DNA from 3 places in the Stutzerimonas sp. 21-1 genome. Region 2 is predicted to be linked to each of the others. Evidence: predicted binding sites of a transcription regulator. Region 2 holds the regulator's gene; each other region holds the start of a gene.
What was found. Region 2 encodes sigma-54, which starts transcription at its own class of promoters, with help from an activator protein. Its sites were predicted from a motif close to ANTGGCATNNANNTTGCTNT; they were not measured.

Region 1 (9,366 bases), 440 kb from region 2:
CGACGAGCAACCACCGCTGGCCGGCGACTACATCCAGGCCGTGCGCCAGCGCATCGAAGGCCGCGGACTGGCGCTGGTATTCGAACCGGGTCGCTCGATCGTCGCCAACGCCGGCGTACTGCTGACCCGCGTGGAATACCTCAAGCACACCGCGCACAAGGATTTCGCCATCGTCGACGCGGCGATGAACGACCTGATCCGCCCGGCGCTGTATCAGGCCTGGATGAACGTCGTCGCGGTGCAGCCGCGCGAGGGCGAAGGCCGCCGCTACGACATCGTCGGGCCGATCTGCGAGACCGGTGACTTCCTCGCCAAGGACCGCACCCTGGAGTTAGCCGAGGGCGACCTGCTGGCTGTCTGCTCGGCCGGCGCCTACGGTTTCGTCATGAGTTCCAACTACAACACCCGCGGCCGCGCCGCCGAGGTGCTGGTGGATGGCGACGAGGCCTTCGAAGTACGCCGTCGCGAAAGCGTGCAGGAACTCTACGCCGGCGAAAGCCTGCTGCCCCGTTGAGGCCAACCCGATGCTTTTGCGCTTTACCAAGATGCACGGGCTGGGCAACGACTTCATGGTCATCGACCTGATCAGCCAGCACGCGCACATCCAGCCCAAGCACGCCAAGCAGTGGGGCGACCGCCACACCGGCATCGGCTTCGATCAGCTGCTGATCGTCGAGCCGCCGCAGAATCCGGACGTCGACTTCCGCTACCGCATCTTCAATGCCGACGGCTCGGAAGTGGAGCAGTGCGGTAACGGCGCGCGCTGCTTCGCCCGCTTCGTGGTCGACAAGCGCCTGACCGTCAAACGCAAGATCAAGGTCGAAACCAAGGGCGGCATCATCGAGCTGGACATCCGCCCCGACGGGCAGATTCGCGTCGACATGGGGCCGCCCCGCCTGAAGCCGACGGACATCCCCTTCCAGGCCGACGCCGAGGCACTGAGCTATCCATTGGATGTCGCCGGCCGCCGCGTCGAGCTCGCCGCCGTGTCGATGGGCAATCCCCATGCAGTGCTGCGCGTCGACAGCGTCGACACTGCGCCCGTGCACGAACTGGGACCGCAGATCGAACACCACCCGCGCTTCCCGCAGCGGGTCAACGTCGGCTTCCTGCAGGTGGTCGACCGTGGCCATGCGCGCCTGCGCGTGTGGGAACGCGGAGCCGGCGAGACCCAGGCCTGCGGCACCGGCGCCTGTGCCGCAGCAGTCGCGGCGATCCGCCAGGGCTGGATGGATTCGCCGGTGCAGATCGACCTGCCCGGCGGCCGTCTGTCCATTGAATGGGCAGGTCCCGGCCAGCCAGTTATGATGACCGGCCCCGCCGTTCGCGTTTTCGAAGGACAGGTTCGCCTATGACCGAGCAGACCCCGGCCACCGCGCCGCTGCCCGACGCCGAAGCCGTCGCCGCCTACCTGCGTGCTCATCCGGAATTCTTCGTCGATCACGACGAGTTGCTCACCGAACTGCGCCTGCCACACCAGCCCGGCGCGGCCGTGTCGCTGGTCGAGCGCCAGGTCAAGCTGCTGCGCGAGCGCAACATCGAGATGCGCCACCGGCTGTCGCAATTGATGGATGTCGCCCGCGACAACGACCGGCTGTTCGACAAGACCCGCCGGCTGGTGCTCGACCTGCTCGACGCCAGCAGCCTGGAAGAGATGGTCAGTGCGGTCGAGGACAGCCTGCGCCACGAATTCCAGGTGCCCTATGTCAGCCTGATCCTGTTCAGCGATGCCGTGCTGCCGGTGGGGCGCAGCGTCAGCCCGGCCGAAGCCCAGCAGAGCATTGGCGGCTTGCTCGCCGGCGGCAAGACCATCTGCGGTGCGCTGCGCGCCCACGAACTGGCCTTCCTGTTCGGCGAGGAGCACAGCGCCAGTGTCGGCTCGGCGGCGGTAGTCATGCTCGATCAGCAACTCGGCGCGCTGGCGATCGGTAGTCCCGATCCGCAGCACTACAAGAGTTCGCTCGGCACGCTGTTCCTCGGTTACATCGCCGAGGTGCTGGCGCGGGTGTTGCCGCGCTTCGCCGTGCCGCTGCGTTCGGTGCGCTGAGCCTCCGGCATTTCGCGGCAGGCGGTCCGGTCGGCGCAGTGTCCGCCATCGTTGGGAGGCCCCGTGCAAACCGATCTCGATCGCTATTTGCAGCATCTGCACAGCGAGCGACAGATGTCGCCGCATACCCTGGACGGCTACCGCCGCGATCTGGCCCGGGTGCTCGCCTTCTGCGAGCGCCAGTCGGTGCAGCAGTGGGCGGCGCTGCGCACCCAGCAGGTGCGCCAGCTGATTGCCGAACTGCATCGCCAGGGCCTTTCCAGCCGCAGCCTGGCGCGCCTGCTGTCGTCGCTGCGCGGACTGTATCGCTACCTCAATCAGGAAGGGATCTGCGCGCATGATCCGGCCAGCGGCGTCAGCGCGCCCAAGGGCGAGAAGCGCCTGCCGCGCCTGCTCGACACCGACCGCGCGATGCAGCTGCTCGACGGCGCCGTCGAGGACGACTTCATCGCCCGTCGCGACCAGGCCATGCTCGAGCTGTTCTATTCCTCCGGGCTGCGCCTGTCCGAGCTGGTCGGTCTGAATCTCGACCAGCTCGACCTGGCCGCCGGGCTGGTGCGAGTCATCGGCAAAGGCAACAAGGAGCGCGAGCTGCCGGTCGGACGTCAGGCGCGCGAGGCGTTGCGCGCCTGGCTGCCGCTGCGCGCGCTGGCCAATCCGGCCGACGGCGCGGTGTTCATCGGCCAGCAGGGCCGCCGCCTCGGCCAGCGCGCGGTGCACAAGCGGGTGCAGGCCGCCGGCGCCCGCGAGCTGGGCCAGCACCTGCATCCGCACATGCTCCGTCACAGCTTCGCCAGCCATCTGCTGGAGTCGTCGCAGGACCTGCGCTCGGTGCAGGAACTGCTCGGCCACGCCGATATCGGCACCACGCAGATCTACACCCACCTGGACTTCCAGCACCTGGCCAAGGTCTACGATCAGGCGCATCCACGGGCCAGACGCAAGCAGGACAGTGAATCTTGAACCTTCGCCTGATCACCTTCGACCTCGACGACACCCTCTGGCAGGCCAAGCCGATCATCCAGGGCGCGGAGCGGGCGCTGCGCGACTGGCTGACGGCCAACGCGCCGCTGCTCGGCGATTTCCCCATCGAGGCGCTGGGCGCGATCCGCCGCATGCTGATCGAGCGCGAACCCGCGCTGCGCCACCGCATCAGCGAGCTGCGCCGGCGGATTCTGTTCCATGCGCTGACAGATGCCGGCTATGAGCAGACGCAGGCGCAGCAGCTCACCGACGCGGGCTTCCGGGTGTTTCTCGACGCCCGCCATGCGATCAAACTGGCGCCGGAGGTTCTGCCAACGCTGGAATGGCTGGCCAATCACTACATCCTCGGCGTGCTCACCAACGGCAATGCCGACGTGCGACGACTGGGGCTGGCCGACTACTTCCAGTTCGCCCTGTGCGCCGAGGACCTGGGCATCGGCAAGCCCGACCCGCGGCCGTTCCGCGAGGCGTTACGGCTGGCCGGTGTGAGTGCGGCGCAAGCCGTGCACATCGGCGACCACCACGAGGACGACATCTTCGGTGCCCAGCAGGCCGGTTTCCGCGCCATCTGGTACAACCCGCAGCGCCTGCCGTGGCAACAGGCACGCCGCCCCGAGGCCGAAATCCACAGCCTCACGGAGCTGCCCGGCGTGCTGCGGCACTGGTCGCGGTGACTCGCCGAGGCCGCTGAAACGAAAGAGCCCGCACGATGGCGGGCTCTTCGCTTGGCGCGCGGACTCAGATGGGCCGGCTGCCGTACTTGCTGTCGGGCTTCTTGGGCGGATCGGCCACCACGTTCGGCTCGACTTCCTGCACCTTGCCGCCACGCGCGAGGAATTCTTCCATCGCCCGGGCCAGTGCATCGCGCTCCTTCTGCTTGGCTTCCAGGCTGGGCAGCTCATCCGGCTCGGCGGCCTTGGCCTTAGCCTTCTTCGGCGTCGGCGTGGCGCGCTCGCTGTCGGTGCCCTCGTCGTCCAGAGCCTCGTCGCCGTCGTCGGCCGCGCTCAGCTCTTCCTCCCCGTCTTCCTCGTCAGTCACGTCCAGATCGTCTTGTTCGAGTTCTTCGTCGCTCATGTTCAACCTCATGGCTCGCCAAAGCGGTAGTTATAGCCCAGCGATGCACAACCTCTGGCATCGCCAAAAAAATTCAACTCTGCATGCCATGCAGGGTCGCCAGCAGTTGCCTGGCGCCTCCCTGCTCGCGGTGCTCGCCGAGATAGATGCCCTGCCAGGTGCCGAGCGCCAGGCGCCCGGCGGTAACCGGAACGCTCAACTGGCAGCCCAGCAGGCTGGCCTTGAAGTGCGCCGGCAGATCGTCCGGCCCCTCGTAATCGTGTTCGTAGCCCGGCTCGCCCTGCGGTGCCAGGCGATCGAAGAAACGCTCGAAATCGCGTCGGACCGCGCCATCGGCGTTCTCATTGACGGTCAGCGACGCCGAGGTATGCCGCAGCCACAGGTGTAACAGACCGACCTCGCAGCGCCGCAGTTCCGGCAACGCGGCCTGCAGCTCGTCGGTGATCAGATGAAAACCGCGCGGACGCGGGCGCAGCGTGATCAGGGTCTGTTGCCACATGCTGGAAACCCGGCTCGGAGGCGAATCGGGCGCATTCTAGCGCGGTCGCGGAAAAAGCAAAGGGCGCCAAAAGGCGCCCTTGCCAACCGCTGCGTGATGGTTGCGCGATCGCCGCGCGGGATGTCGCTAGAGGTTGTAGCCGCGTTCGTTGTGCAGGCTGAGGTCCAGGCCCACGGTTTCCTCTTCGTCGTTCACCCGCAGGCCCATCACCGCATCGATCACCTTGAGGATCACGAAGGTGACGATGGCGGTGTAGACCACGGTGAACAGCACGCCCTTGAACTGGATCCACACCTGCAGCGCGATGTTCTCCACCTCGCCGAAGCCACCAAGCGCCGGCGCCGCAAACACGCCGGTGAGCAGCGCGCCGACGATGCCGCCGACACCGTGCACGCCGAAGGCGTCCAGCGAGTCGTCGTAGCCGAGCTTGCGCTTGAGGCTGGTGGCGCAGAAGAAGCAGATCACGCCCGAGGCCAGACCGATGATCAATGCGCCCATCGGACCGACGGTGCCCGCCGCCGGGGTGATGGCGACCAGACCGGCCACCACGCCCGAGGCGATGCCCAGTGCGCTCGGTTTACCGTGGGTGATCCACTCGGCGAACATCCAGCTCAGCGCCGCCGCGGCCGTGGCGATCTGCGTCACCAGCATGGCCATGCCGGCGGTACCGTTGGCAGCGGCCGCCGAGCCGGCATTGAAGCCGAACCAGCCGATCCACAGCATGGCCGCACCCATCAGCGTCAGACCGAGGTTATGCGGGGCCATCGGCGTGACCGGGAAGCCCTTGCGCTTGCCCAGCACCAGGCAGGCCACCAGACCGGCGATACCGGCGTTGATGTGCACCACGGTGCCGCCGGCGAAGTCCAGCACGCCCCAGTCCCACATCAGGCCGCCGTCGCCGCCCCAGACCATGTGCGCGATCGGCGCGTAGACCAGGGTGAACCAGACGGTCATGAAGATCAGCATCGCCGAGAACTTCATGCGCTCGGCAAAGGCACCGACGATCAGCGCCGGGGTGATGATGGCGAAGGTCATCTGGAAGGTGATGAACACGCTTTCGGGGAAGGCGCCGACCAAACTGTCGACCGTCAGGCCGCTGAGGAAGGCGCGCTCCAGGCCGCCGACGAAGGAGCTGAAGTTGATCACTCCCGCCTCCATGCCGGTGGTGTCGAAGGCCAGGCTATAGCCGTAGACCATCCACAGGACGCTCATCAGGCCGGTGATGGCGAAGCACTGCATCATCACCGAGAGGATGTTCTTCGAGCGGACCATGCCGCCGTAGAACAGTGCCAGGCCAGGGATCGTCATGAACAGCACCAGCGCGGTGGCGGTGAGCATCCATGCCGTATCGCCTGAATCCAGCGTCGCGTCCTGCGCCAGCGCGAGGCCGGGGCTTAGCAGGGACAATAGGGCTCCTAGCCCTGCGAATTTGCGCAGAGTCATGGTGTTACTCCTGGGGCGTGGGGGTTCGTTGGGGGTGCGTTAGATCGCGTCGGTATCGGTTTCGCCGGTACGGATGCGAATGGCCTGTTCCAGGTTGACGACGAAGATCTTGCCGTCGCCGATCTTGCCGGTGTTGGCCGCCTTGGTGATGGCCTCGATTACGCGATCGAGCTGATCGTCGGCGATGGCCACGTCGATCTTCACCTTCGGCAGGAAGTCGACGACGTATTCGGCACCGCGATACAGCTCGGTGTGCCCCTTCTGACGACCGAAGCCCTTGACCTCGGTGACGGTGATGCCCTGGACGCCGATTTCGGACAGCGACTCGCGCACGTCGTCCAGCTTGAACGGCTTGATGATGGCAGTGACTAGTTTCATGAAACTTCTCCCGTTTAGGTGGACTTGCCCCAGAAGTACGAACCCGCAGCAAGTCTAAGCTGGTGTCCGGCTCTTGTAACGCCCGGACTGCTTGCCAGGCGCAGGTCCGACTGCGTGCCCGTCCGTTGTGCGATCCAACCGGGCGCCGCACTGGTGCATGCGTCGAGAGGGTCAAAGCAGAATCGATGCCAGTTTGCCGAAACGCCCGCCCGGCAAGGCGCCAGGCGCTAAGGGCAAGCGCCAGCGAGGAAAAGCCAGCGCAGCGATGCACCACAATGGCGCACGCGAGCCTGTATATCTGCGCAAATCCTGTGCAACCACGGGCACGGTCTGCACAAAAAAGCGCGTGCTACACTGCCGGCCGTTCAAATGCAGGTACCTGTCATGCTGCCACCCAAAGCCTTCCTCGATGCCCTCGGTTCCCAGGCGTCACGCCTGTTCAACGGCGACACCCCGCTGCCGCGCCCCGAGTTCGAAGCCCAGCTCAAAGCCGTGGTGCAGGGCGCGCTGAACAAGCTCGACGTGGTCAGCCGCGACGAATTCGACAGCCAGATGGTGGTACTCGCCCGCACCCGCGCGCGCCTGGAGGCGCTGGAAGCCAAGGTCGCCGAACTGGAAGAAAAGCTCACGCCGCCCGTGTCCTGATCGACCGGGCCGCGACACGATCAAGGAGTGATCGAATGTCCCTGGCCATCGTCCACAGCCGCGCACAGAGCGGCGTTGAAGCGCCACCGGTGACCGTCGAGGCGCATCTGGCCAACGGCCTGCCCTCGCTGGCGCTGGTCGGCCTACCGGAAACCGCGGTGAAGGAAAGCAAGGATCGCGTGCGCAGCGCCATCCTCACCTCCGGTTTCGACTTCCCCGCCCGCCGCATCACCCTCAACCTCGCCCCCGCCGACCTGCCCAAGGACGGCGGCCGCTTCGACCTGGCCATCGCCCTGGGCATCCTAGCGGCCAGCGGTCAGCTGCCAGCCGAGCGCCTGGACGGGCTCGAATGCCTGGGCGAGCTGGCGCTTTCCGGGGCGCTGCGGCCGGTGCAGGGCGTGCTGCCCGCCGCGCTTGCCGCTCGCGCCGCCGGCCGCGCGCTGCTGGTGCCGCGGGCCAATGCCGAGGAAGCCAGCCTGGCGTCCGGCCTGACCGTGTATGCCGCCGAGCACCTGCTGGAAGTCGCCGCGCATTTCAGCGGCACCACGCCGCTGACGCCCTATGTCGCCGAAGGCCTGCTGCGCCAGGTGCTGCCCTACCCCGACCTGGCCGACGTGCAAGGCCAGCTCGCCGCCAAGCGCGGCCTGCTGGTCGCCGCGGCGGGTGCGCACAACCTGTTGTTCTCCGGCCCGCCCGGCACTGGCAAGACACTGCTGGCCAGCCGTCTGCCCGGCCTGCTGCCGCCGCTGGACGAGCAGGAAGCGCTGGAAGTCGCGGCGATCCAGTCGGTAGCCAGCCACGGCCCTCTGGCGCACTGGCCGCAGCGGCCGTTTCGCCAGCCGCACCACAGCGCGTCAGGTCCGGCGCTGGTCGGTGGGGGCAGCCGGCCGCAGCCGGGCGAGATCACCCTGGCGCACCAGGGCGTGCTGTTTCTCGACGAGCTGCCGGAGTTCGATCGCAAGGTGCTGGAGGTGCTGCGCGAGCCGCTGGAATCGGGGCAGATCGTCATTGCCCGGGCACGCGACAAGGTGCGCTTCCCAGCGCGCTTCCAGCTGGTGGCGGCGATGAACCCCTGCCCTTGCGGCTATCTCGGCGATCCCGGCGGACGCTGCCGCTGCACCCCGGAGCAGATCCAGCGCTACCGCGGCAAACTCTCCGGCCCGCTGCTCGATCGCATCGACCTGCACCTGACGGTCGCGCGCGAAACCACCTCGCTGAATGCACCCGCGCAGCATGGCCAGAGCAGCGCGGAAGTGGCCGCTCAGGTGGCGGCCGCACGCCAGCTGCAGCTGCGTCGTCAGGGCTGCGCCAATGCCTTTCTCGACCTCGCCGGCCTGCGCCAGCACTGTCGGCTGGACGGCGTCGACCAGCAATGGCTGGAGCACGCCTGCGAACGCCTCGGCCTGTCGCTGCGCGCCGCGCACCGCCTGCTCAAGGTAGCGCGCACGCTGGCCGACCTGGACGCGACGGCGGAAATCTCCCGTCAGCACCTCGCCGAAGCGCTGCAATACCGCCCCGCCGCCCAGGCCTGACACGCTGCGCGGCGCTGGCAAGCGCGCCGTAGACACCAGGGCCGTTTCGTTGTCTATGTTAGATTGGTGCGCTTTCGCCACAGGCGGCCACTCCCCAGACCCACGAAGGAGCGCAGCATGGAGGCAAGAAAGTCTTCCGCTACAACCATCAATCCGCCGGTCTTCTACAGCTCGGCATTCATCATCCTGGCGCTGGTGATCTACAGCGTCGCCCTGCCGCAACACGCGCAGTCGCTGTTCAGCACGACCCAGGCGTGGATCGTCGCCCACCTCAGCTGGCTGTACATCCTTGCCGTCGCACTGATCCTGCTGATGGTGGTGCTGCTGGCGCTCAGCCGCTACGGCGACATCAAGCTCGGCCCCGACCATAGCGAGCCTGACTATTCGCGTACCACCTGGTTCGCCATGCTGTTTTCCGCCGGCATGGGCATCGGCCTGATGTTCTTCGGCGTTGCCGAGCCGGTGATGCACTTCCTCTCGCCACCGATCGGCGAAGGCGGCAGCGTGCTCGCCGCGCGCGAGGCGATGAAGATCACGTTCTTCCACTGGGGCCTGCATGCCTGGTCGATCTACGCCATCGTGGCGATGATTCTGGCCTACTTCGCCTATCGCCACGGCCTGCCGCTGGCGCTGCGCTCGGCGCTGTATCCGCTGATCGGCGAGCGTATCCACGGGCCCATCGGGCATGCGGTGGATACCTTCGCGATCATCAGCACCGTGCTTGGCGTGGCTACCTCGCTGGGCCTGGGCGTCACCCAGATCAA
Region 2 (9,366 bases):
TCATGCTGGGCATGGCGGATCAGGCCGCGCAGGTGCTGGCGATCGGTGTCGGGGTAATCGGTGACGAAGGCTTCCAGCGTTTCGTCGTTGCCGGCGATCAGGCGATCGCGCCAGCGCTCCAGGGCATGAAAGCGTTCGTTGTACTGGCGGGTGGAGGCGTCGAGTTGGTCGACCAGAGCCAGAATGGCGTCGATGTCCTGTCCACGCATCAGCTTGCCGATGTATTGGATGTGGCGTTTGCGGGCGATGTGTGCGGTGTGTTTGGGCGCGTCGGCGAGTGCCTTGCGCAGCGCGTCGCTCAGCGGCAGGCGTTCGATCAGGTCGGGCTTGAGCGTGGTCAGGCGTTCGCCCAGTTCCTGCAGCGCATGCAGCTCGCGTTTGACCTGGGATTTGCTCTTCTCGTCGAAAACGCCGTCGTCGGAGTATTCAGGCATGGGGATGGTCCATTGGGAAATGCCGCCATGATAACAGCAGCCTTGCCGGGCCGGCTCTGCCGTCGGCGGGCTGGGTCACGATCGAATGCGGGGCATGGGAGTTCTTATGAGTGAAGTAGAAGGCATCGGTCCGCAGGTCGAGCCGGGCTTGCGCGAGAAAGTCGAGCGCATCATCGAGGAAGCGCGTCGGCAGGGTGCCAGCGCCAGCGAGGTGTCGGTGTCGATGGAGCAGGGGCTGTCGACCACCGTGCGCCAGGGCGAGGTTGAAACCGTCGAGTTCAATCGCGACCAGGGCTTCGGTATTACGCTCTACGTCGGTCAGCGCAAGGGCTCGGCGAGCACCACGGGCAGCGGCGACGCAGCCATTCGCGAAACAGTGGCTGCTGCGCTGGCCATTGCGCGGCATGCGTCCGAAGACGAATTCGCCGGGCTTGCCGACGCGGCGCTGATGGCGCGCGAGCTCCCGGACCTGGACCTGTTCCATCCCTGGTCGGTTTCCCCCGAACAGGCGATCGAAACGGCGCTGCGCTGCGAGGAGGCGGCGTTCGCAGTCGATCCGCGCATCCGCAATGCCGACGGTACCAGCCTCAATACCCATCAAGGCTGCCGCGCCTACGGCAACAGCAACGGCTTCATCGGCAGTTATTGCAGCACGCGCCACAGCCTGAGTTGCGTGATGATTGCCGAGCATGCCGGGCAGATGCAGCGCGACTACTACTACGACGTCAGCCGTCGCGCCGATACATTGGCCGATCCGCTGAGCATCGGGCGCCGCGCCGCCGAGCGTGCGGTCAGACGCCTGGGGGCACGACCGGTGCCGACGTGCGAGGTGCCGGTGCTGTTCGCGGCCGATCTGGCGACCGGGCTGTTCGGTCACTTTCTCGCCGCGATCTCCGGCAGCAACCTCTACCGCAAGGCGTCCTATCTGGAGAACGCCCTGGGGCAGACGCTTTTTCCCGAGTGGCTCAGTCTGGACGAGCGTCCGCACCTCGCTCAGGCGCTGGGCAGTGCCTCCTATGATGGCGATGGCCTGGCGACCTATGCCAAGCCCTTTGTGGAGAACGGCCAGCTGATCTCCTATGTGCTGGGGACCTATTCCGGGCGCAAGTTAGGATTGCCGAGCACCGCCAATGCGGGCGGCGTGCATAACCTGTTCGTCAGTCACGGCGAGGAAGACCAGGCCGCGCTGCTGCGGCGCATGGGGCGTGGCCTGCTGGTGACCGAACTGATGGGGCAGGGGCTGAATCTGGTGACCGGTGATTATTCGCGTGGTGCCGGCGGTTACTGGGTGGAGAACGGCGAAATCCAGTTCCCGGTACAGGAGGTCACCATCGCCGGCAACCTGCGCGACATGTTCCGCCAGATCGTTGCCGTCGGCTGCGATACCGAGACTCGCAGCAACATCCGCACCGGCTCGGTGCTTATCGAGCGGATGACGGTCGCGGGGAAATAGAGAGGGCGTCACGGGCGTCCTGACGACAAGGCGCCATGGTGTGGAATCTGGGCGGCGAGCAGGAATAATTCCGCTCGCCGGGGCGCCAGGCGCTATTCGCCTTCCTCGAAATAATCTTCGATTAGTGCGATCAGTGCGGCCAGGGCGGCCTCGTCTTCGTCACCCTCGGTCTGCAGATGCAGGGCGGTGCCCTTGCTGGCAGCCAGCATCATGACCGCCATGATGTTCTTGCCATCCACCAGAGTGTCCGGGCAGCGTCCGACGCGAATGCTGCATGGATAACGATTAGCTACGCCGACGAACTTGGCGGCCGCGCGAGCGTGCAGGCCGAGCTTGTTGATGATGGTGACGTCGCGGGCGGGCATGGGGCTGTTCGTCCTAGGCTATGTCGCGGTGGCGGACCTGCAGATTCTTCAAGGGCGCCTTGAGCGCCTGGCCCAGGCGTTCGGCCAAATAAACGGAGCGGTGATGACCGCCGGTGCAGCCGATGGCGACCGTGACATAGGCACGATTGCTGGCGGCGAAGCGGGGCAGCCACTTGCTCAGGTAGCCGTGAATGTCCTGGAACATCTCGTCAACGTCCGGCTGCGCGGACAGATAGTCGATGACCGGTTGATCGAGACCGGAATAGTCACGCAGCTCAGCTTTCCAGTAAGGGTTCGGCAGGCAGCGCACGTCGAACACCAGATCCGCATCTACCGGCATGCCACGTTTGAAACCGAACGATTCGATGAGAAAAGCGGTGCCGGGCTCGGGTTGGTTGAGCAGGCGCAGTTTGAGCGTGTCGCGCAGCTGATAGAGATTCAGGTGCGTGGTGTCGATCTTGAGGTCGGCATGGTCGATGATCGCAGCGAGCAGCAGCTCTTCGTCGCGGATCGCCTCGGCCAGCGAACGCTTGTCGTTGGTCAGCGGGTGACGCCGGCGAGTCTCCGAGAAGCGTTTGAGCAGGGTTTCGTCATCGGCATCGAGGTAGATCACGTCGCACTGGATATGACGGGACCGTACTTCGTCGAGCAGTTCGGGGAAGCGCTTGAGCTGGCTCGGCAAATTGCGTGCATCGATGGATACGGCGACCTGCGGTTGCAGCAGCTCGGTGTGGAGTAGGGCACGTTCGGCCAGCTCAGGGAGCAGGCCGGCCGGGAGGTTGTCGATGCAGTAGAAGCCGTTGTCCTCCAGAGCGTCGAGGGCGGTGCTTTTTCCCGATCCGGAGCGGCCGCTGACGATAATCAGGCGCATCTACTGGCCGTTTTGCACATCGACCACGACCTGATAAAGGTCGTCGTTGGTGGGGGCTTCACGCAGGCGCTGGCGGACGTCTTCGCGGTCGAGCATGCTGGCAATCTGGCGCAGCAATTCGAGATGTTCATCCGTCGCCGCTTGCGGTACCAGCAAAACGAATAACAGATCGACCGGGGCGCCATCGATGGCGTCGAAATCCACCGGTGCTTCCAGACGCAGCACGGCGCTGAGCGGCGAATTGCAGCCCGCCATGCGGCAGTGCGGAATGGCTATGCCATTGCCGAAACCGGTGGAGCCGAGTTTTTCGCGGGCGATCAGGCTCTCGAAGATGGCCTGTGCATCGAGGTCGGGCAGGTCCTGCGCGATCACCTTGGCGATCTGCTCGAGGACGCGTTTCTTGCTGCCGCCTGGGACGTTCACCAAGGAACGCCCAGGGGTCAGGATGGATTCCAGTCGGATCATGATGCGAGTCAGCGAGCCACTACGCCCTGGGTGTGGTCGAGCTGCTTTTCCTTGTGCTTGATCAGCTGGCGATCGAGCTTGTCGACCAGCAGATCGATGGCGGCATACATATCTTCGTGTTCGGCGTTGGCCACCACTTCGCGACCGGCGATGTGCAGTGTGCCCTCGGCCTTCTGCTTGAGCTTCTCGACCTGCAGGATCACCTGGATGCTGATGATGCGATCGAAGTGGCGGGACAGCCGCTCGAATTTCTCCTCGACATAGCTACGCAGGGCGTCAGTTACTTCCAGATGAAGACCGCTGATGTTGATTTGCATACTGCTTCTCCTAATTGCCTGCTGCGAAGGTGGCCGGTACAGGACCTGCCGCCGAAACATTCAACCTGGCCGCACTATAGTCGCTTGCGTTCGCTTGAGGGAGCGATGCCAAGCGATTCACGGTATTTGGCGATTGTGCGACGGGCAACCTGGATGCCCTGTGCCTCCAGTAGACCAGCGATCTTACTGTCACTCAATGGCTTTTTGGGGTTTTCCGCGGCGACCAGTTTCTTGATGATCGCGCGAATCGCGGTGGACGAGCATTCGCCGCCTTCGGCCGTACTGACGTGGCTGGAGAAGAAGTATTTCAGCTCGTAAATACCCCGCGGCGTGTGCATGTATTTCTGCGTGGTCACGCGCGAGATGGTTGATTCGTGCATGCCTACCGCCTCGGCGATGTCGTGCAGCACAAGGGGTTTCATCGCTTCGTCGCCGTGATCGAGAAAACCGCGCTGATGTTCGACGATTTGCGTGGCGACCTTCATCAGCGTCTCGTTGCGGCTGAGCAGGCTCTTGATGAACCAGCGCGCTTCCTGCAGCTGGTTGCGCATGAAGGTGTTATCGGCACTGGAGTCAGCGCGTTTGACGAAGCCGGCGTATTGCGCGTTGACACGCAGGCGCGGCATGGCGTCCTGGTTCAGCTCCACCAGCCAGCGGTCGTTGTGCTTGCGCACGATCACGTCTGGCACCACATATTCTGGCTCGCTGGCCTCGATCTGCGAGCCGGGGCGGGGGTTGAGACTCTGTACCAGCTCGATCACCTGGCGCAGCTCGTCTTCCTTGAGCTTCATCCTGCGCATCAGCAGGCTGTAGTCGCGATTACCCAACACATCAAGGTAATTGCTCACCAGTTGCTTAGCCTGTTCCAGCCAGGCGGTCTGTTCGGGCAGTTGGCGCAGTTGCAGCAGCAGGCATTCGCTAAGGTTGCGGGCACCGATGCCGGCAGGTTCGAACTGCTGGATACGGTGGAGCACCACTTCGATCTCGTCGAGCTCGACCTCAAGCTCGGGATCCAGCGACTCGAGCACCTCTTCCAGACTTTCTTCCAGATAGCCCTGGTCATTGATGCAGTCGATCAGGGTCGTGGCGATCAGCCGGTCGGTATCGCTCATCGGCGCCAGGTTGAGCTGCCAGAGCAGATGGCTTTGCAGGCTGACGCCGCTGGAGGTGCGGGTGGTGAAATCCCAATCGTCATCGTCGTTGCTTGGCAGGCTGCTGGCGCTGGTCTGGTAGATGTCTTCCCAGGCAGTGTCGACGGGCAGTTCGCTAGGAATGCGCTCGCCCCAGTCGCCTTCTTCCAGGTTGTCGGCGTTATGCGTGGGTTCTTCGTAAAGATTGTCGCTGCTCGTCTGGCTGGCCGAGGGGCCTTCACCGTTCTGATCGGCGGCTTCAGCCATGGGGTCGGCGTGACTGAAGTCGTCGCCATCCTCCTCGCGTTCGAGCATCGGGTTGGAATCCAGAGCTTCCTGGATTTCCTGCTGCAGATCCAGCGTGGAAAGCTGCAGCAGTCGTATGGCTTGTTGCAGCTGCGGCGTCATCGTCAGCTGCTGGCCCATCTTCAGGACTAGCGATGGTTTCATGGCAGAGGACTTCGAACCTTATGTGCCGGCGCAACCGCGCCCGTTCCCAATAGGCGCTAGGCGCCGAATGAAAGCAAATTATATGCCTGCCAGCGAAGCCTTTGCCTAGGCCAGAAATGTTGGGTCACGCAAAAAAACCGACGTGCCGGACCGCTCACAGGCGGAATTCGTGGCCCAGGTAGACTTCCTTGACCAGCTGGTTGGCCAGGATGGTTTCGGCGTCGCCCTCGGCTATCAGCTGGCCGTCATTGACGATATAGGCCGTTTCGCAGATATCCAGAGTTTCGCGGACATTGTGGTCGGTGATCAGGACGCCGATGCCCTTGGCCTTGAGGTGGTGGATGATTTGCTTGATATCGCCCACGGAGATCGGGTCGACGCCGGCGAAAGGTTCGTCCAGCAGGATGAACTTGGGCGCCGTGGCCAGGGCGCGGGCAATTTCTACCCGGCGTCGTTCGCCGCCGGACAGGCTCATGCCGAGGCTGTCGCGAATATGGCTGATGTGAAATTCCTGCAACAGTGCTTCGAGCGCTTGTTGGCGGCCGGCTCGATCGAGATCCTTGCGCGTCTCCAGGATGGCCATGATGTTGTCCGCCACCGAAAGCTTGCGGAAGATCGAGGCTTCCTGCGGCAGGTAGCCGATACCGGCGCGGGCGCGACCATGCATGGGCAGGTGAGTGACGTCCTGCTGGTCGATCAGCACACGCCCCTGATCGGCACCCACGAGGCCGACGATCATGTAGAAACAGGTGGTCTTGCCGGCACCGTTGGGGCCAAGCAGGCCGACGATTTGCCCGCTCTCGATCGATAGGCTGACGTCGCGCACGACCTGGCGGCTCTTGTAGCTCTTGGCGAGGTGCTGCGCTTTAAGTACGGCCATTACTGCGCCTGCTCCGCCGGCTGCTCTTTCTTGCGTGGCTGGATGACCATGTCAATGCGTGGCTGTGGCGTGGTCACCGCGGTGTTGGTGGCGCGGCCGGCGTTGACGATCTGTCGCTGGGTGTCATAGACGATCTTCTCGCCCTCGAAGGTATTGCCTTCCTGCACCACTTTGGCTTGGTCGATCAACACGATGCGCTCGTTCGCCGCGAAATACTGGATGGTCAGGCCGTAGGCCTTGACGATCTCCTTGTCGACCGCCGGCTTCTGCTCATAGTAGGCAGGCTTGCCGATGGAGGTGAAGACCTCGACATCGCCGTTGCCGTCCTGGGTGATGGTCACGGTATCGCCGGTGATCTTCATCGTGCCTTGGGTGATCACCACGTCGCCGCGATAGACGGCCACGCCCTGCTGGTCGTCCAGTTCGGCCGTGTCGGCCTGAACGCGAATCGGCTGGTTGCGGTCTTCTGGCAGCGCCGAGGCAGTGGTACCAAGCAACAATGCGCTCAAACCGAGCAGGAGGGGGAGGGTCTTAACGCAGCTCATGCTTGCCTCTTACATTGGACAGCAGGTGCATCCTGCCATCATCCAGATACGCTTTCATTCCCGTGGCCGTCGTGACGCCATTGGCGGCCTCGATTCTAACGGCTTGCCGGGTTTCGGCATAATCCTTCTCGGGCCAGACCGTCATCCGGCTGGTGGTGAGGATGGTGGGGCGGCCCTTGGCGTCAGTACGCTCCACGCGAACCTGATCGATCAGCTCGACTTCGCTGCCGCCGGCGGCAACCTCGCCGCGCTCGCTGCGAACATGCCAGGGCAGTTCCGTGCCGCGGTAGGCATACAGGTCGGGGCGCGTCAGCAGACTGACGTCGCTGGCCTTGAGGTGCTCCATCTTGTCCGCGGTCAGCTCGTAGTGACGCTTGCCATCCGGCTGGAACTGCACGGTGCGGGCGTTGAGTACGTAGAAATCGATTGGCGATTCCGCGGTGGCGACCGCTGCCGGCTGCAGCATGAAGCTTTCCGGACGGATGTTCCAGTAGCCGACTGCCACCAGCAGGGCGGCAATCAGCATCAGCAGGGCGGGAAAGCGCAGTTTGTGAAGCATCGGAACCTCTACAGGTAGGCCGATTGAGCGGCCACCAGGTTGCCCTGGGCGTGCAGAATCAGCTCACAGAATTCGCGGGCCGCACCTTCGCCGCCGCGCGCTCGGGTCACGCCGTGGGCATGCTGGCGCACAAAGGCATCGGCGCTGGCCACGGCCATGCCCAGGCCGACCCGGCGGATCACCGGCAGGTCGGGCAGATCGTCGCCCAGATAGGCGACTTCAGCGTAGCTCAGCCCCAGTTCGGTCAGCAGCTCGTCGAGCACCACCAGCTTGTCCTCGCGCCCCTGATAGAGATACTGGATGCCGAGGTTCTGGGCGCGGCGCTCGACCACGGGGGTCTTGCGGCCGCTGATGATGGCGGTGCGCACGCCGGAATTGATCAGCATCTTGATGCCGTGGCCGTCCAGTGTGTTGAACGTCTTGAATTCGCTGCCGTCAGTGAGAAAGTACAGGCGGCCGTCGGTCAATACGCCGTCGACGTCGAAGATCGCCAGACGGATGTCGCGAGCGCGTTGCAGCAGGTCCTGTTGCATCACATCACTCCCGCACGTAGCAGGTCGTGCATGTTCAGCGCGCCGACCGGAAGCCCTGCGTCGTCGATCACCACCAGCGAGTTGATCTTGTGGTCCTCCATGATCTTCAGCGCTTCGGCGGCCAGCATGTCGGCATTGGCTGTCTTGCCGCGAGCAGTCATGACGTCGTCAATGAGTGACTGGCGCACGTCGATACCCTTGTCGAGGGTGCGGCGCAGGTCGCCGTCGGTGAAGATTCCCGCGAGGCGTCCATCGCGTTCGACCACGACGGTCATGCCCAGCCCTTTGCGAGTCATCTCCAGCAGGGCGTCGCGCAGCGAGGTGCCGCGCTCGACTTTGGGTAGGCGCTCGCCGGTATGCATCACATGTTCGACCTTGAGCAGCAGGCGCCGGCCAAGCGCGCCCCCTGGATGTGAAAATGCGAAATCCTCGGCGGTGAAGCCGCGCGCTTCGAGTAGCGCGATGGCGAGTGCGTCGCCGAGTACCAGACTGACGGTGGTCGAGGAGGTGGGGGCAAGATTGAGCGGGCAGGCTTCCACCGCCACGCTGGCGTCTAGATTGACTGCCGCTGCCTTGGCCAGTACCGACTCGGGGTTGCCGGTCATGCTGATCAGATTGAGGCCAAGGCGCTTGATCAGTGGCAGCAGGGTGACGATCTCGCTGGTGGTGCCGGAGTTGGACAGCGCCAGCACCACGTCGTCGCGGGTGATCATGCCCATGTCCCCGTGGCTGGCTTCGGCCGGGTGTACAAAGAATGCCGGGGTGCCGGTGCTGGCCAGCGTCGCGGCGATCTTGCGGCCGATGTGACCGGACTTGCCCATGCCCACCACCACCACGCGTCCCTTGCAGGCTAGGACCAGCTCGCAGGCATGCACGAAGCGTTCGTCGATGCGGCTGCGAAGCTGTTCGACGGCTTCGGTTTCCAGCTGGATGGTGCGTTGCGCGGTGTCGATCAGTAGGCTGCTCTGGCTCATCGTGGGCGCGATCGTCCGATTAAAAGCGCACGATTATAGCGCCAATCGTGCGCGCGCTGATGAGAAAAATGCCCATGCATAGGCCGCGATGGCGACGTCGGAGGCGGGCAGTGTCTGCGCTGGACATGTCCGGAAACCCCCGGTCGGTTGGGTCGCCGTGGGGGCGGTGCTATAGTGCGCCGCCGAAAACGGTCATGGCAGAAAGTATCCCGCAGCGGTCGGGAGCCGTCTGTTTCGCAGACTGCATGCAAGGAGACCAGATGAGCGCCTGCAACGACTTCGCTGTCGAGCTGAAGGGAGTGACCTTCATGCGCGGTGAGCGAAGTATCTTCGACAATATCGATATTGCCATTCCGCGCGGCAAGGTCACTGCGATCATGGGCCCGTCCG
Region 3 (9,366 bases), 1.5 Mb from region 2:
GTTGGCTGCCAGCAAGGGCTGCCTGTTTGCCCTGGCCGACGGCGTCAGCCAGTGCACCGACGGTGGGCTGGCCGCGCGGGCGACGCTGCAGGCGCTGGCGCTGGATTACTACGCCACCCCGGAAACCTGGGCAGTGGCCCAGGCGCTGGACCGCGTGCTGGTCGCGCACAACCGCTGGCTGCAGGCCAGTGGCGGCGGCCAGCCGTTGCTGACGACACTCACCGCGCTGGTGCTGCGCGGCCGGCGCTTTACCCTCGCGCATATCGGCGACTGCCGCGCCTATCGCTGGCAGGGCGGGCAGCTGCAGCGGCTGACCGAAGACCACGTGTGGGAACAGGCCGGCATGCAGCACGTGCTCAAGCGCGCGTTGGGGCTGGATCAGCATCTGCGGATGGACTATCTGGACGGCGAGCTGCACGTCGGCGACTGCTTCGTGCTGCTCAGCGATGGCGTCTGGGCGAGCGTCGACGAGCGCACCATCGCGCGACTGCTGGGCGAACAGCCGGATCTCAACGTGGCGGCTCGCACGTTGATTCAGCAGGCCCATCGCAACGGCAGCCAGGACAACGCCAGCGCCCTGCTGCTGCGCATCGACGCCCTGCCCGACGCAGTGCTGGCCGACGCCCTCGCGCAGCTGCCGCACTGGCCGTTGCCGCCGCCGCTACGCACCGGCCAGCTGTTCGAAGGCTGGCGGGTGGAAAGCCTGCTGCACACGTCGCGCCAGTCGCTGCTGTATCGCGTGCGCGACGAGCAGGCCCAGGCCTGGCTGCTGAAAACCCTGCCGGCGACTCGGCGGGACGACCCCGAGGCGGCGACGGCGCTGCTGCAGGAGGAGTGGTTCATGCGTCGCGCCGCCGCACGCAGCGTCGCCCAGTTGCACCCGCTGCCACAACGCCAGCAGCTGTACTACGTGCAGCGTGAATACGCCGGCCAGACGCTGGCCGAGCGCGTGCAGCAAGCCGGTCCGCTGAATCTGGACGAGTGGCTGCCGCTGGCCACGCAACTGATCCGCGCGGTGGGCCTGCTGCATCGACGCAACATCCTGCATCGCGACATCAAACCGGAGAACCTGCACATCGGCGACGACGGCGAGCTGCGCATCCTCGATTTCGGCCTGGCGTTCTGCCCGGGGCTGTCACGCCATGCACCCGGCAGCCTGCCCGGCACACCGAGTTTTCTCGCCCCCGAGGCGTTTGCCGGCGCCGCGCCGAGCGTGGCCCAGGATCTCTATGCCGTCGGCGTCACCCTCTATTACCTGCTCAGCGGACAGTTTCCGTACGGTGAAATCGAACCCTTTCAGCACCGCCGCTTCGGCGTGCCGACGCCGCTCGGCCGCTATCGCCCGGACCTGCCGACATGGCTGGAAGCAATGCTGGCGCAGGCGGTCGCCGCCGATCCGCAACAGCGCTTCGAAACCGCCGAGCAATGGCTGCTGCGCCTCGAACAGGGGGAATGTCTGGCTACGCCGGAGCGCCCGCGCCCCTGGCTGGAGCGCGAACCGCTGAAAGTCTGGCGTGGCCTGGCGCTGCTCTCGTTGCTGGCGAATCTGCTGTTGTGGCTGGTGCTGCTCAGCGACGGGTGATCAAGCCCTGCCGCGCCACGCGGGTCAGTTCGCAGATGCATTCGTCGAGATTGTCCGGCGAAGGCGACTGGATCACCGCGAGGTCGAAACTGTCGTCGGCGAAGCGCGCCAGCGACTCATCGGCACCGGCGAACTGCACCAGCAGCGCACGCGAGCGACTGTTGCGCCGCGGCCAGCCATCGAGGTAGCGCAACAGGGACGGCTGGTGAGCGCCGCCAAGAAGAACCTTGGGATTGGAACGGATCAGGCCGCTGGTGATCGGGGCCAGGCGTAGCTGTGCGTGCGTTGCGTTCATGCTTTGGAGATTCCGCCTCACGAGTTCCGCTGGGCAGCGGTGGGAGGCTTCACCGGAACCAGCGCTTTAGCGGTATTTCGAAACCTCTCGGTTCCCGGCGCCCCGCAAGTAGCTGACTAAATCGGCGCATGGGCACGACTTTATGCAAGCGGCCGCGCGCCTGTCAATCGGCGCTCCGCTACAACAAGGGCGCACCAGCAGCGCGCATAAGGCCTCGCCGTGGTGCGTCCGGCAGCTGCACAGATCCCTCTCGCGCCCGCCTTCACCGGCATTTACGGCTCGCGACGAATTGGCATGGCATCTGCTATACCAATCACCAGCGAACATAGCGCCAGCCCCTCAACGACGAGAGCCTGGCTTCCCGATCGAGCGGGACACGGACAAAGGCGTCCTCACCGGATAACCGGTGGGACGCCTTTTTTGTTGTTGAAAAATTTCGAGCAGGCCGGACGGCAGCTGGCACGGAGAACGGGCATGAAGAAACTCAAACTGGTGATGATCGGCAACGGCATGGCCGGCGTACGAACCCTGGAGGAGCTGCTCAAGCTCACCCGCGACCTCTACGACATCACGGTGTTCGGCGCCGAGCCGCATCCCAACTACAACCGCATCCTACTCTCGCCCGTGCTGGCCGGCGAACAACAGTTCGAAGAGATCGTGCTCAACGACCTGAACTGGTACGCCGAGAACGACATCCGCCTGATGCTCAACCGCAAGGTGGTGAAGATCGACCGCGTCAGACGCCGGGTCATCGCCGATGACGGCAGCGAGGCGGAATACGACCGCTTGCTCATCGCCACCGGCTCCAGCCCGTTCATCCTGCCGATTCCCGGCAAGGACCTGCAGGGCGTAATCGGCTACCGCGACATTGCCGACACCCAGGTGATGATGGAAACAGCCAAAACCCACAAACACGCGGTGGTCATCGGCGGCGGCCTGCTCGGCCTGGAAGCGGCGAACGGCCTCAAGCTGCGGGGCATGGACGTCACCGTGGTGCACATCGGTGACTGGCTGATGGAACGCCAGCTCGACAAGACCGCCGGCACCCTGCTGCAGAGCGCGCTGGAAAGCCGTGGCCTGAAGTTTCTCCTGCCGAAGCACACCGCCGAACTGCTCGACAACGGCGAACGCCGGGTCTGCGCGGTCAAGTTCAAGGACGGTGAAGTGATCCCCGCCGACTTGGTGGTGATGGCCGCCGGCATCCGCCCCAACAGCGAACTGGCCGAACAGGCCGGCATCCCGTGCAATCGCGGCATTCTGGTCAACGACACCCTGCAGACCTACGACCCGCGCATCTACGCTGTCGGCGAATGCGCCAACCATCGCGGCATCGCCTATGGCCTGGTCGCGCCGCTGTTCGAACAGGCCAAGGTCTGCGCCAATCACTTGGCCATGCTCGGCTTCTCCCGCTATCTGGGCTCGGTGACCTCGACCAAGCTCAAGGTCACCGGCATCGATCTGTTCTCGGCCGGCGATTTCATCGGCGGCGACGGCACCGAGACCATCACCCTCTCCGACCCCATCGGCGGCGTCTACAAGAAGCTGGTGATCAAGGACGACGTACTGGTCGGCGCCTGCCTCTACGGCGACACCGCCGATGGCGGCTGGTACTTCCGCCAGGTCCGCGAGGGCCAGAACGTCGCGCAGATCCGCGACCATCTGATGTTCGGTGCGGCCGGCTCAGGCGAAGGCGCCATCGGCGACGCTGGTCACCAGGGCCAGAGCAAGGCCATGTCCATGCCCGACGATATGGAAGTGTGCGGCTGCAACGGTGTGTGCAAGGGCACCATCGTCAAGGCGATCCAGGAACACGGGCTGTTCTCGGTGGACGAGGTGAAAAAACACACCAAGGCCGCCAGCTCTTGCGGCTCCTGTGCCGGGCTGGTCGAGCAGATTCTGATCAATACCGTGGGCGGCGCCGCCGACGTCAAGCCGAAGAGCGAGAAGGCCATCTGCGGCTGCAGCGACCTCAACCACGGTCAGGTGCGCAAGGCCATTCGCGAGCACCACTTGACCAGCATCCCGGCGGCCATGGCCTTCATGGATTGGCGCACGCCAAACGGCTGCGCCACCTGCCGGCCGGCGTTGAACTACTACCTGATCTCCACCTGGCCGGGCGAAGCCAAGGACGACCCGCAATCGCGCTTCATCAACGAGCGCGCCCACGCCAACATCCAGAAGGACGGCACCTACTCGGTCATCCCGCGGATGTGGGGCGGCGTCACCAATGCCGCCGAGCTGCGGCGCATCGCCGATGTGGCGGACAAGTATCAGGTGCCGATGGTCAAGGTCACCGGCGGCCAGCGCATCGACCTGCTGGGCATCAGGAAGGAAGACCTGCCGGGTGTCTGGAAAGACCTGGATATGCCTTCCGGCCACGCCTACGGCAAATCCATCCGCACAGTGAAGACCTGCGTCGGCAGCGAGTTCTGCCGCTTCGGTACGCAGAACAGCACGCAGATGGGCATTGACCTGGAACACGCCCTTTTCAACATGTGGTCGCCGCACAAGGTCAAGCTGGCCGTCTCCGGCTGCCCGCGCAACTGCGCCGAATCCGGCATCAAGGACGTCGGCATCATCGGCGTGGACTCCGGCTGGGAGCTGTACATCGGCGGCAACGGCGGCATCAAGACCGAGGCCGGCGAGTTCTTCGTCAAGGTGAAGAGCGCCGAAGACGTCATGGAATACAGCCTGGCGTTCCTCCAGCTCTACCGCGAAGAAGCCTTCTACCTTGAGCGCACCGTGCACTACATGCAGCGCGTCGGCATGGACCACATCAAGAAGGCCGTGCTGGACGACGCCGAGCGACGCAAGGCGTTGCATCAGCGGCTGCTGTTCTCGCTCTCCTTCGAGCAGGACCCGTGGCACGAGCAGCTCTCCAAGCCGCAGCTAAAGAAGGAATTCGACCGCATCGCCGTCAAGCAGCTGGAAAACGCCTGAGCACCTGATCTGGAGAGACACCGCATGAACTGGCTCGATATCTGCGCACTGGATGAAATCAACCCGCTCGGCTCGCGCATCGTCGCCAGCCCCAAGGGTGACATTGCGATATTCCGCACCGCGGACGATCAGGTCTTCGCCCTCGACGATCGCTGCCCGCACAAGGGCGGGCCACTGTCGCAGGGGATCATCTACGGCAAGCAGGTCGCCTGCCCGCTGCACAACTGGCAGATCGATCTGGCCAGCGGCGAGGCCTTGGCCCCGGACGTCGGCTGCGCCCATCGTCACGCGGCGCGCGTCGAGAACGGGCGTGTACAGCTTTCGCTGAACCCACGCAAGGAATGCGCGGCCTGAACACGCGCAATTGACCAGCACCTTTTTCCAGGAGACGACGCCATGCGTATGACAACCGCCTCGACCTGCTGCTACTGCGGAGTCGGCTGTGGCGTGCTGATCGAGCACGACGGCGAGCGCATCCTCGACGTGGCTGGCGACCCCAGCCATCCGGCCAACCTCGGCAAGCTGTGCAGCAAGGGCTCGACGTTGCACCTGACCGGCGATCTGGACGCTCGCGCGCTCTACCCCGAGCTGCGCCTGGGCAAGAGCCTGGCGCGCAGCCGCACCGACTGGGACAGCGCGCTGGAGCACGCGGCTAGCGTATTCGCCGAGACCATCCGCGAGCACGGCCCGGACAGCGTCGCCTTCTACGTCTCCGGCCAGTTGCTCACCGAGGACTACTACGCCTTCAACAAGCTGGCCCGCTCGCTGGTCGGCACCAACAACCTGGATTCCAACTCGCGGCTGTGCATGTCCTCGGCGGTGGTCGGCTACAAGCGCAGCCTGGGCGCCGACGCCCCGCCCTGCTCCTACGAGGACATCGAGCAGGCCGACTGCCTGCTGATCACCGGCAGCAACATGGCCTACGCCCATCCGGTGCTGTTCCGCCGCCTGGAAGAAGCCAAGGCGAAGCGGCCGGAGATGACCCTCATCGTCATCGACCCGCGGCGCACCGACACCAGCGAGCTGGCCGACCTGCACCTGCCGATCCTGCCCGGCACCGATGTCGCGCTGTTCCACGGCCTGCTGCATATCCTCATGTGGGAAGGCTGGATCGACCGCCGCTTCATCGATGCCCATACCGAAGGCTTCGATGCGCTGAAAAGCCTGGTGCGCGACTACACCCCGGCGATGGTCGCCGACCTCTGCGGCATCTCGGTAGATGATCTGCAAACCTGTGCACGGCTGATTGGAAGCGCTCCAGCTTTTCTCTCTCTCTGGTGCATGGGGCTGAATCAGTCAACCGCCGGCAGCGCCAAGAACAGCGCGCTGATCAACCTGCACCTGGCCACCGGACAGATCGGCAAGCCGGGTGCCGGGCCTTTCTCGCTCACCGGCCAGCCGAATGCCATGGGCGGCCGCGAAACCGGCAGCCTGTCCAATCTGCTGCCCGGACACCGCGACGCGACCAATGCCGAACACCGTGCCGAAGTGGCGGGCTATTGGGGTGTCGAGCAGCTGCCCAAGCAGCCTGGACTGTCCGCCATCGAGCTGTTCGAGGCGGTGCGCGCCGGCAAGATCAAGGCGCTGTGGATCGCCTGCACCAACCCGGCGCAGTCGCTGCCGGACCAGCAGAACGTCCACGAGGCCCTGGCCGCCTGCCCCTTTGTCGTGGTGCAGGAAGCCTTCTTCACGACCGAAACCTGCCGCTACGCCGACCTTCTGCTGCCGGCCGCGAGCTGGGGCGAGAAGGAAGGCACCGTGACCAACTCCGAGCGCCGCATCAGCCATGTGCGTCGCGCTGTGCCGGCGCCCGGCGAAGCCCGTGCGGACTGGGCGATCACCTGCGATTTCGCCCGACGTCTGGAACGTCGCCTGCGCCCCGGCGAGCCGAGCCTGTTCGCGTTCGAGAATGCCGAGGCGCTGTTCGAGGAGTACAAGCCGCTTACCGCGGCCCGCGATCTGGACTACAGCGGCCTGAGCTACGCACTGATCGACACCCTCGGTCCGCAGCAGTGGCCATTCCCGCCGGGCAGCCAACAGGGCACCGCGCGGCTGTATGGTGACGGTGTGTTTCCCACTGCCACTGGTCGTGCGCGCTTCATCGCCGAGCACTACCAGGCGCCGAAGGAAAAGCGCGAGGCGCGCTATCCGCTGACGCTCAATACCGGCCGGCTGCGTGATCAATGGCACGGCATGAGCCGCACCGGCACCGCCGCGCGGCTGTTCGGCCATGTCGAGGAAGCACTGCTCGGCATGAACGCCGATGACATGCGTCGCCGGCGTCTGCTGGACGGCCAGTTGGTGACGGTGAAAAGCCGTCGCGGCAGCCTGATCCTGCCGGTGCAGAAGGACGACAGCCTGCGTGCCGGCCAGGCCTTCCTGCCGATGCACTGGGGCGACCGCTTTCTCAAGGGGCTGGGCAGCAACGTACTGACTCTGGCCAGCGTCGATCCGCTGTCGAAGCAGCCGGAACTCAAGCACGCCGGCATCGAAGTCGAACAGGTCGAATTGCCCTGGCAGTTCTTTGCGCTGGTTGAAGGCGATGTGCAGCGACGCTTCGAGGCGCTGCGGCCATTGTTCGAAACCTTCGACTACGCCAGCTTCAGCCTCGGCGGGCGCGAACGCTCGGCACTGCTGATCCGCGCCGCCCGGAATGCGGCGCCAACGGCTGCCGAGCTGGACGCCATCGACAGCCTGCTCGGCCTCGACGAAGGCCCGGTGCTGGCCTATGACGACCCGCGTCGCGCGGTCGGCAAGCGCGTACGCATCGAGGAAGGCCGTATCGTCGCGTTGCGCCTGGCCGGCGAGACCGTCGCCCGGCAGTGGCTGCGCGGACTCTGGGAAAGCGGCAGCGCCGACGCCGAACTGCGTCGCTGGCTGCTGGCTCCACTCAGCGCGCCACCTGGCGGCGCGACCATCAGCACCGACCGTACTCTGTGCAACTGCATGAACGTCAGCCAGAACAAGGTCCGTGCAGGCATCGAGCGCGGTCTCGATCTGACCGGCCTCAAGCAGGAGCTCGGCTGCGGCACCAGCTGTGGCTCCTGCGTGCCCGAAATCAAGCGTCTGCTGGCCAGCCAGCCGGAACGCGCACTTCTCTGATACCAACCAAGACGAGGATTACCCTATGAGCGCAAAAGTCTGGCTGGTAGGCGCCGGCCCTGGCGACCCGGAGCTGCTGACCCTCAAGGCCGTACGCGCACTGGGCGAAGCACAGGTAGTGATGATCGATGACCTGGTCAACCCCGCCGTGCTTGAACACTGCCCCAACGCTCGCATCATCCCGGTGGGCAAGCGCGGCGGCTGCCGCTCGACGCCGCAGGCCTTCATTCACCGGCTGATGCTGCGCTACGCCCGTCAGGGCAAGTGTGTGGTGCGCCTCAAGGGTGGCGATCCATGCATCTTCGGTCGCGGTGGCGAAGAAGCCGAATGGCTGGCGGCACGCGGCATAGAGGTCGAGCTGGTCAACGGCATCACCGCCGGCCTGGCCGGAGCCACCCAGTGCGGCATCTCGCTGACCCAGCGCGGCGTCGCCCGCGGCGTCACCCTGGTAACAGCGCACACGCTCGACGACAGCAGTCCGGAATGGCAGGCGCTGGCGAAAAGCGGCACCACGCTGGTGGTGTACATGGGTGTGAGCAAGCTGGAACAGGTGCAGGCCGGGCTGTTGGAGGGCGGACTTTCCGCCGGTACACCAGTGGCGATGATCGAGAACGCTTCACTACCGCAGCAACGCGAATGCCGCTCCAGCCTCGCCGACATGTGCCGCGACGCCTTGACCTTCAAGCTGAAGAGTCCTGCGATTCTCGTGATCGGCGAAGTCGCAGCAAGAAGTAGCGACAGCGCTTTTTCTCGCGCCGACCACCATCGTAATTCGAAGCTGGCACGCGCCCCAGACGGCTTGGTGCGGATGATGTCGAACTAAGCTGCGAGCATTGATGAAATCAATTAAAGCTAGAGAAAACCTCAATAAGTTTCATACAGAAACATGTACTTAATTTTTGCAGACGCATAGAATGCCCGGCCATTAGGAGTTGCGACGCATGGTCGCTGTCGCAAGCTGGACTTATTCAAGCCGTTCCGTTAAAGGGGCCCGGCATGCCTGATGTAGCTCTGTCCCACAATTGGGGCTTCGCAGTATTTCTTCTTGGTGTCATCGCCCTTTGCGCTTTCATGCTCGGCGCCTCCAGCCTGCTGGGCAGCAAAGCCTGGGGCCGTGCCAAGAACGAACCCTTCGAATCCGGCATCGTCCCCACTGGCAGCGCCCGCCTGCGACTCTCCGCAAAATTCTATCTGGTCGCGATGCTCTTCGTGATCTTCGACGTTGAAGCCCTTTATCTCTTTGCCTGGGCCGTATCAGTGCGCGAAAGCGGCTGGGCGGGCCTCATTGAAGCTACCGTATTCATAGCAATTCTGTTGGCGGGTCTTGTCTACCTTTGGCGGGTTGGGGCGCTCGATTGGGCGCCTGCAAGCCGTCGCGAGCGACAGGCGAAGCTAAAACAATGAGGCTCTTCACATGCAATACAAACTTACCCGGATCGATCCGGAT

Region 1: the regulator sigma-54 is predicted to act here: its motif matches at 6,599-6,618, upstream of glnK (P-II family nitrogen regulator).
Region 3: the regulator sigma-54 is predicted to act here: its motif matches at 2,166-2,185, upstream of nirB (nitrite reductase large subunit NirB).

Annotation. Positions count from the first base shown of each region.
Region 1 is NZ_CM150500.1:436,179-445,544, reverse strand. Features, by position in the region: gene lysA (diaminopimelate decarboxylase) at 1-514, shown strand, start outside; gene dapF (diaminopimelate epimerase) at 525-1,355, shown strand; gene AC0ZJQ_RS02035 (DUF484 family protein) at 1,352-2,047, shown strand; gene xerC (tyrosine recombinase XerC) at 2,111-3,010, shown strand; gene AC0ZJQ_RS02025 (HAD family hydrolase) at 3,007-3,705, shown strand; gene sutA (transcriptional regulator SutA) at 3,770-4,105, opposite strand; gene AC0ZJQ_RS02015 (secondary thiamine-phosphate synthase enzyme YjbQ) at 4,179-4,604, opposite strand; gene AC0ZJQ_RS02010 (ammonium transporter) at 4,731-6,047, opposite strand; gene glnK (P-II family nitrogen regulator) at 6,087-6,425, opposite strand; gene AC0ZJQ_RS02000 (accessory factor UbiK family protein) at 6,810-7,070, shown strand; gene AC0ZJQ_RS01995 (YifB family Mg chelatase-like AAA ATPase) at 7,106-8,602, shown strand; gene AC0ZJQ_RS01990 (BCCT family transporter) at 8,720-9,366, shown strand, end outside.
Region 2 is NZ_CM150500.1:871,434-880,799, forward strand. Features, by position in the region: gene yjgA (ribosome biogenesis factor YjgA) at 1-434, opposite strand, end outside; gene pmbA (metalloprotease PmbA) at 541-1,887, shown strand; gene AC0ZJQ_RS04195 (HPr family phosphocarrier protein) at 1,980-2,252, opposite strand; gene rapZ (RNase adapter RapZ) at 2,266-3,123, opposite strand; gene ptsN (PTS IIA-like nitrogen regulatory protein PtsN) at 3,124-3,588, opposite strand; gene hpf (ribosome hibernation-promoting factor, HPF/YfiA family) at 3,597-3,905, opposite strand; gene AC0ZJQ_RS04215 (RNA polymerase factor sigma-54) at 3,980-5,485, opposite strand; gene lptB (LPS export ABC transporter ATP-binding protein) at 5,640-6,365, opposite strand; gene lptA (lipopolysaccharide transport periplasmic protein LptA) at 6,365-6,910, opposite strand; gene lptC (LPS export ABC transporter periplasmic protein LptC) at 6,897-7,469, opposite strand; gene AC0ZJQ_RS04235 (KdsC family phosphatase) at 7,478-8,002, opposite strand; gene AC0ZJQ_RS04240 (KpsF/GutQ family sugar-phosphate isomerase) at 8,002-8,976, opposite strand; gene AC0ZJQ_RS04245 (ATP-binding cassette domain-containing protein) at 9,237-9,366, shown strand, end outside.
Region 3 is NZ_CM150500.1:2,361,097-2,370,462, forward strand. Features, by position in the region: gene AC0ZJQ_RS11435 (bifunctional protein-serine/threonine kinase/phosphatase) at 1-1,582, shown strand, start outside; gene AC0ZJQ_RS11440 (class I SAM-dependent methyltransferase) at 1,569-1,877, opposite strand; gene nirB (nitrite reductase large subunit NirB) at 2,352-4,817, shown strand; gene nirD (nitrite reductase small subunit NirD) at 4,842-5,171, shown strand; gene AC0ZJQ_RS11455 (nitrate reductase) at 5,214-7,919, shown strand; gene cobA (uroporphyrinogen-III C-methyltransferase) at 7,945-8,742, shown strand; gene AC0ZJQ_RS11465 (NADH-quinone oxidoreductase subunit A) at 8,916-9,323, shown strand; gene AC0ZJQ_RS11470 (NuoB/complex I 20 kDa subunit family protein) at 9,334-9,366, shown strand, end outside.